Regions from separate parts of the Brenneria populi genome, predicted to be linked through region 1. Evidence: predicted binding sites of a transcription regulator. Region 1 holds the regulator's gene; the other holds the start of a gene.
What was found. Region 1 encodes CRP, which controls carbon source genes, mostly activating them, when cyclic AMP is high. Its sites were predicted from a motif close to ATGTGANNNNNNTCACAT; they were not measured.

Region 1 (4,062 bases):
TTCAAGTTGCCTATGCGTTGACGTCGTTGCCCGCCCCCGCGGGAGCGCCGCAGGCGGATTTGTCGCAGCAATGCCGCCCTCCTGCAACTCGAATTATTTAGGGTATAGTTGTAAAGCATGGACTGTTAAGCGGCGGCATTGAAGCTAACAGCGTGATATTGATTGCACAACATTTTTTCTGGACAAATATCGTGATCATTCCCTGGCAACAGCTCGAACCTGAAACACTGGAAAATCTCATCGAATCCTTCGTTCTCCGCGAAGGCACGGATTACGGCGAGCAGGAGCGGACGCTGCCGCAGAAGGTTGCCGACGTGCGCCGGCAGTTGGAGTCCGGCGCCGTGGCGCTGGTATGGTCGGAGCTGCATGAAACCATCAACATCATGCCCCGCGACCAGCTTAGCGCCGGCAGACATCACCTAAGCTGAAGGCCAAAAAGAAGATGCATCGGCATCATTAACCATGCTAACAATGGTAGAAACCTTTTCAGCCGACTGAAACCTTGTTTTTTGATGACGCGGCTCCGTGAAGCGCCGGAGCGAGCGTCACCATCATGGAGTGAAGCGCCTTATGTCACATAAGCACCCGATTATTGCGGTTACCGGCTCCAGCGGCGCGGGAACCACAACGACCAGCCAGGCATTCCACAAGATTTTTCAGCAGTTAAACATGCGCGCCGCCCGGCTTGAGGGCGACAGTTTTCACCGCTATACCCGTCCGGAAATGGATATGGAGATCCGCAAGGCGCGGGATCTCGGCCGTCATATCAGCTATTTCGGCCCGGAGGCCAACGACTTTAGCCTGCTCGAGCAATCCTTTATCGAATATGGTCAGCACGGACGAGGGAAAACGCGTAAATACCTTCATACCTACGATGAAGCCATTCCCTACAATCAGGTGCCCGGCACATTCACGCCGTGGGAGCCGATGCCCGAGCCGACCGACGTGCTCTTTTATGAAGGGCTGCACGGCGGCGTCGTTACCGCTCAGCACAATGTGGCGCAGCATGTCGATTTGCTGGTCGGCGTGGTGCCTATCGTCAATCTGGAGTGGATTCAAAAGCTGATCCGCGATGTGAACGAACGCGGCCACTCGCGCGAAGCGGTAATGGATTCGGTCGTTCGCTCCATGGAAGATTACATCTCCTACATTACGCCGCAGTTTTCACGCACCCATATCAACTTCCAGCGGGTTCCCACCGTGGACACCTCCAATCCGTTCGCGGCAAAATCGATCCCTTCGCTGGACGAGAGCTTTGTGGTGATCCATTTTCAGGGGCTGGATAATATCGACTACCCCTATCTGCTGGCGATGTTGCAGGGATCGTTTATTTCTCATATCAATACGCTGGTGGTGCCCGGCGGGAAAATGGGGCTGGCGATGGAGTTAATTATGGCGCCGCTGGTGCAGCGGTTGCTGGAAGGGAAAAAAATTCAATAGCCCGACGGATAGGCGCGGCATAACCCGTCGGGTCAATACCGCGCGACGTCGGCTCGGAGCGCTACGCCAACTCCCTGACTTCATGACTGTGGGTCACCTCCACCGCCTGGCTCAGCATCAGCGCCACCGAGCAGTACCGTTCCGCGGAGAGCGCGACCGCGCGCGCTACGGCTTTTTCGGTCAACCCTTTGCCGCTTACGATAAAATGCAGGTTGATATGGGTAAACAGGCGCGGCGCTTCCGCTTTCCGTTCTGACGTAAGCTTAACCTCGCAGTCGGCGACGTCATTACGCCCTTTTTGCAGTATCGATACCACATCGATCGCGCTGCATCCGCCAACCGACATCAATACCATTTCCATCGGGCTCGGCGCTTTATCCCCCGAATTGCCATCCATTAAAACCTGATGTCCGGAAGATGATTCGCCAAGGAATGTTAAACCTTCAACCCACTTCACTCGAGCCCGCATGGCGCCCTCCGCTAAAAATTTTTTGAAATTTTATATCGTTACTGTACAAAATCATCTGATAACCAGAGCTTTATCATGCTGAGGTGAGACAACACAAGACACGTCCTTCAAGCTGTGTTAAAAACAACAGCAGAATCTGCCTTATTCTGGACAAACTCAGATGCCGGGAGATGATGACGTCGCCAGATAAAGGCTTCAGTATATTCCCGGACGTCGCTCTGCCTACACTGAATTTGAACTTTTAACAGTAAATACGCCGTACAGGGAACTCTGAGCCCTGTGATTTGCGCAGTGACTGACAACAGAGGATGATATCGAATGGTTCTCGGCAAACCGCAAACAGACCCGACTCTCGAATGGTTCCTTTCTCATTGCCATATCCACAAGTATCCATCGAAGAGTACGCTTATTCACCAGGGTGAAAAAGCAGAGACGCTTTACTACATCGTGAAAGGCTCTGTCGCCGTGCTGATCAAGGATGAAGAAGGCAAAGAGATGATCCTTTCTTACCTTAATCAGGGCGATTTTATCGGCGAGCTCGGCCTGTTTGAAGAGGGTCAGGAGCGCAGCGCCTGGGTGCGGGCGAAAACGGCTTGTGAAGTCGCTGAAATTTCCTATAAAAAATTCAGACAGCTGATTCAGGTGAACCCCGACATTCTGATGCGTCTGTCTGCTCAGATGGCCAGCAGGCTGCAGGTGACGTCGGAGAAAGTCGGCAATCTGGCATTCCTTGATGTCACCGGGCGTATTGCTCAGACCCTGCTGAACCTGGCGAAACAACCGGATGCCATGACCCACCCGGACGGCATGCAAATAAAAATTACGCGTCAGGAAATCGGCCAGATCGTCGGCTGTTCACGTGAAACCGTGGGGCGGATCCTGAAAATGTTAGAAGACCAAAACCTGATCTCCGCGCACGGCAAAACCATCGTGGTTTACGGCACCCGTTAAGCCGCAATATGATTCGACGATAAAAAACGTGAGAGTATTCTCACGTTTTTTTCCGCACGTAGGGAATGACCCGTCAGGGCAGAACTTTCGCTGACTGGATCACAATCGGCTTGGTGGGCACATTCTGATAAGGGCCGACGTTTTCGGTTTGCACCTGGGCGATTTTATCCGCCACATCCATCCCTTTCACCACTTTACCAAACACCGCATAGCCGAAATCACGCTGCCCATGATCGAGGAACGCATTGTCCGCCACGTTGATAAAGAATTGGCTGGTGGCGCTGTCTTTTTGCGCCGTACGCGCCATAGAAATGGTGCCGCGCAAATTGCGCAAGCCATTATCCGCTTCGTTAACGATCGCCGGATTGGTCGCTTTCTGCTTCATGTCGCTGGTGAAGCCGCCCCCTTGAATCATGAAGCCGGGGATCACCCGGTGAAACGTCGTCCCGTTATAAAAGCCGCTATTAACGTACTCGACAAAATTCTTCACCGAAACCGGCGCTTTTTGATTATCCAGCGCCAGTTCAATATTTCCTGCCGACGTGGTCAGTAAAACATGCGTTGTGCCGGAAGCGGCAAACGCCGGAGAAAAAGCGGTGAGAGAAATAAAGGCTGCCGCCGCAACCAGAGTACGTTTGAGCATGAGAATTCCTTTTTGAAGAAATCGACTACAGAAAGCGTAGTGATTGTAAGTATCCGCACCCGCCAACGCCACCCATTTACTTTTTTTTACGTACGGAATGCCTACCGTAACCCATCATCAGATACCGTACGGCTTGATGCCGGCTTTATTATTAAGGCCTCGCAGTCCGCGCCGCGATCGTTGATGGGTAACGACACAAAGAGTCAGTGAATTATTATTCGACAGCCCATTGAAAAAACAGCATTTTCGCCTATATGATGGTCGCGGTCTGGAAAATGCGCGCCGCACGGTTACGGGAAATGGCGTTCAGGTCAAAGACAGCAGCGTAGCTTATCCAGCGTCGACGGCCGCGGCGCGACGGATAAGAGATCGCCATCGATATTGCTCTTCCGTATTCTGTCCCGGCGGCAGGCGGCTTTTATCAACCCTAATTATCAAGAGGCACCACATGGATTTCCTGCCAATATTCTGTCAGTTACGCGACAAGCACTGTTTGCTGGTGGGCGGGGGAGAAGTGGCGGAACGCAAGGCCAGACTATTATTGGATGCCGGAGCCATT
Region 2 (4,062 bases), on a different contig from region 1:
CAATGCTATGGCGGCGCTGACCTGAGGATGTTCAACCACGATCATCGGCAGTTGTTCTAACTGGCGCTGGCTGATGGTAGGGGTGATCTGTTTGCTAATGGGAAGTTTGAAAATCTTATCATTCATGATGTTGCCTATTTTGATTGTTGTTAATCAGCAAGTAAAAAGGGCGGCCTTTGGCCGCCCTTCATCATTGAACTCTATCGCCCGAACTTATTTGGAGATATGAGCGATCAGATCCAGAACTTTGTTGGAGTAGCCGGTTTCGTTATCGTACCAGGAAACCAGTTTCACAAAGTTGTCGCTCAGAGCGATACCGGCTTTGGCATCGAATACGGAAGTCTGTTTTTCACCGTTGAAATCGGTGGAAACAACGTCGTCTTCGGTGTAACCCAGAACGCCTTTCAGTTCGCCTTCAGACGCTGCTTTGATAGCGGCGCAGATCTCTTTGTAAGAGGCTGGTTTTTCCAGACGAGCGGTCAGGTCGACAACGGATACGTTCGGAGTAGGAACGCGGAACGCCATACCGGTCAGTTTGCCGTTCAGTTCAGGAATAACTTTACCTACTGCTTTAGCAGCGCCGGTAGAGGACGGGATGATGTTCTGAGATGCGCCGCGGCCGCCGCGCCAGTCTTTGTGAGACGGGCCGTCAACGGTTTTCTGCGTAGCGGTGGTGGCGTGAACGGTGGTCATCAGCGCTTCAACGATACCGAAGTTGTCGTTGATAACTTTAGCCAGCGGAGCCAGGCAGTTAGTGGTACAAGACGCGTTGGAAACGATGTCTTGGCCATCATAGGATTTATGGTTAACGCCCATAACGAACATCGGAGTGCTGTCTTTGGACGGACCGGTCAAAACCACTTTCTTCGCGCCGGCGGCGATGTGTTTACGCGCAGTTTCGTCAGTCAGGAACAGACCAGTTGCTTCCGCAACCACGTCAACGCCTGCTTCGTTCCATTTCAGGTTGGCAGGATCGCGTTCTGCGGTAACACGGATAGTTTTGCCGTTAACAACCAGGTGGCCATCTTTAACTTCAACGGTGCCGTTGAAACGGCCATGAGTAGAGTCATACTTCAGCATGTACGCCATGTAGTTAGCGTCTAACAGATCGTTGATTGCAACGATTTCGATGTCAGAGCGTTCTTGCGCTGCGCGGAAAACAATACGGCCGATGCGGCCAAAACCGTTGATACCTACTTTGATAGTCATATATTCCACCAGATATTGGTTAGTGAATAAAAGGTTGGTTGTAAAATTACAAAAACCTTGCTGAGCGTCAAGCGGAATCGTGTCAATAGTTGCTGTAAGTCAATCCTATGACCAACCTTTGCGCGAAATTCCACCTAACGCTGTAAATTAAGAACATTTAAGACTGATATCGGGCTCCGTGTATCATATAAAGCTCATTCCGTCTAAAATTGTGATGAATATCACAATTAAATGCTCATCTTGCCCACGGTCATTATATTAAGCCAAAACGGTCTGTAAAGTTGTTAATTTTTTGTTATTATTAATGAAAGATTTGATTGACGACTGCGCCAGCGAGGCCGTTATGGTTAATAAACCCCCTCAGCAAACCTCTTCGGACTTGGCTGAATTGACAGAAATACAGCGCTATGTGACCCAGCAACGCGGCACGGAGCCGCCTTTTTCCGGTAAACTGCTGCACAACAAGCGCACCGGTATTTATCACTGTCTCTGCTGCCGGAAGCCGCTATTTTACTCCGCCAACAAGTTTGATTCCGGCTGCGGCTGGCCGAGTTTCGACCAGCCGGTATCGCCCGAGGCCGTCCGCTATCTCGACGATCGTTCCCACAACATGCAGCGCACGGAGATCCGCTGCGGAAACTGCGACGCGCATTTGGGGCACGTGTTTCCTGATGGCCCTCCGCAGACCACCGGCGAACGTTACTGCGTCAACTCGGCGTCATTGAGTTTTGTCGATGGCGATGACGGTCAGCGCATCGACGGTTAATCCGGCGATTTGACGCACTCGGATTGATTTGGCTTAAACGTTTCAGCTCAAATACGCGAGAATGACGCTATGCAGCTTGATGATTTGATTGATGCGATGACGCCGGAAATCTACCAACGGCTGGCGACCGCGGTGGAGTTAGGGAAGTGGCCGGACGGCGTTCCCTTGTCCGCCGAACAGAAAGCGCACAGCCTGCAGATGGTGATGCTGTGGCAGTCGCGCCACAATAAAAACGCGGAGCATATGACCATCGGCGCCGACGGGGAGATTGTGATGAAAAGCAAACAGGAGCTGAAACAGCAGTTCGGCGCGCCGGATACTGCGAAGCCTTATCCCAAGTGAGCGGCTGACGTGCGGGGGAAACGGACGGCTTGCCGCGCCTTCCCCGACAGCGTTCGCTGGCCTAGCGCGGTGCGGGCAGGCTGGAAATGAAGGTCTCCAGATCGATAAGATTGGCGCCTTTTCGCCGCATTTCCTCAAGCGCCGTTTGGCAATCCCGCGGGTGCAGGTTTACGCCGCGGCACCCCTCCGCCAGCACATCCGTTTGGTAACCCAGGGCGAGAGCGTCCAGAACGCTGAATTTGACGCAATAGTCGGTGGCGATGCCCATGATGGTCAGGTGCGCGATGCCCTGAGCCCGCAGCCAGTCGTCCAGCGCGGTTTTAGCCCGATGTCCGTTATCAAAGAATGCGCTGTAGCTGTCGATATTGGCCTGCGTCCCTTTGCGCACCACCCAGTCAATCGCCTGCTGGTTTAACGCCGGGTGGAACGCCGCTCCCGGCCGATCCTGAACGCAGTGAACGGGCCACCAGACCTGGGGCAGGCCGTCAAGTTCGCCCGTTTCACCCGCCGGCCTGCCGGCATTGACGGCAAAACTGCCATGATCGGCCGGATGCCAGTCCTGGCTGGCGATAACCGCGACACCCGCAGCGACGCAGGCCGCAATAGCGCGGTTTGCCACATCAATCACCCGATCGCCCTCATTGACGGCCAGGGCGCCGCCAGGGCAAAAGTCATTTTGCAAATCAATCAATAACAGCGCTTTCTTCATGGGACCTCGCAATCGAGTTAATTTTTATACCCTTCATACTTCAAGCAGCAAGTGCGTTGGCTTTGTTACTCGCGCCATCCTGGGAGCTCGCCTCGTTGCGGCCGCCGCAAGCTCGCCGCGTTATTCGGCCTGATGGCCTCACCCCTTCGGGGTCAGCGTCGCGCCGTTTAAAACGCGCATTAATTAGAGTATATCGCTTAATTCGCCGCGCAGATTTTGCCGCATCAGGTAGCGAATCCGCTCTGGGTCGATATCCTGCCGGCTCAGCAGATAGTGCAATTTGGTCAGCGCCGCCTCAACCGTCATGTCGAAACCGCTGATCACGCCGGCCTGCGCCAGAGCATTGCCGGTGGCGTAGCCGTCCATGTTCACCCGGCCGGAGATACACTGCGTCAGGTTGACCACCACGATGCCGCGTTCCGCCGCCTGACGCAGCTCATTCAGCAAACCGGGGCTCTGGGGCGCATTGCCCACGCCGTAAGAGCGCAATATCAGCGCCTTCACCGGCTGGCGTAGAAAGTTGCGCACCACATCCGCGGAGATACCGGGATAAATGGTAATCACCCCGATAGGTTGGGGCGTAATGTGGTGTACCCGCAGCGGGGGGCAATCCGCGCATGTCGACGCCGCCGGCGTCAGCCGGCGAATATGGATACCGGCTTCCAGAAGCGGCGGATAGTTAGGCGAGGCGAAAGCGTCGAAGCCATCCGCATGCGCCTTGGTGGTGCGGTTGCCGCGCAGCAGTTTGTTGTTGAAAAACAGGGCGACCTCATTAATCGGGTGGTTGGCGGCGACATACAGCGCATTAAGCAAATTGGTTTGTCCGTCGGAACGCAGTTCGGCGAGCGGAATTTGTGACCCTGTCACTATTACCGGTTTAGACAGATTTTCCAACATAAACGACAGCGCCGAGGCGGTAAACGCCATGGTGTCCGTACCATGTAAAATAACGAAACCATCATAATTATCATAATGTCGCTGAATATCGTCCGCGATGATCTGCCAGTCGGCTGGGGTCATGTCGGAGGAGTCGATC

Region 2: msrB (peptide-methionine (R)-S-oxide reductase MsrB) is a predicted target of CRP. The motif match lies at 1,419-1,436, and genes of this name have one in related genera.

The regions. Positions count from the first base shown of each region.
Region 1 covers NZ_JAYWTM010000014.1:143,383-147,444, reverse strand. The annotation lists gene VSX58_RS14775 (YheU family protein) at 192-428, shown strand; gene VSX58_RS14770 (phosphoribulokinase) at 571-1,440, shown strand; gene VSX58_RS14765 (OsmC family protein) at 1,502-1,909, opposite strand; gene crp (cAMP-activated global transcriptional regulator CRP) at 2,228-2,860, shown strand; gene ppiA (peptidylprolyl isomerase A) at 2,934-3,503, opposite strand; gene cysG (siroheme synthase CysG) at 3,952-4,062, shown strand, end outside.
Region 2 covers NZ_JAYWTM010000001.1:715,860-719,921, reverse strand. The annotation lists gene VSX58_RS03215 (D-hexose-6-phosphate mutarotase) at 1-126, opposite strand, end outside; gene gapA (glyceraldehyde-3-phosphate dehydrogenase) at 214-1,209, opposite strand; gene msrB (peptide-methionine (R)-S-oxide reductase MsrB) at 1,553-1,975, shown strand; gene VSX58_RS03200 (YeaC family protein) at 2,045-2,317, shown strand; gene pncA (bifunctional nicotinamidase/pyrazinamidase) at 2,379-3,026, opposite strand; gene ansA (asparaginase) at 3,210-4,062, opposite strand, start outside.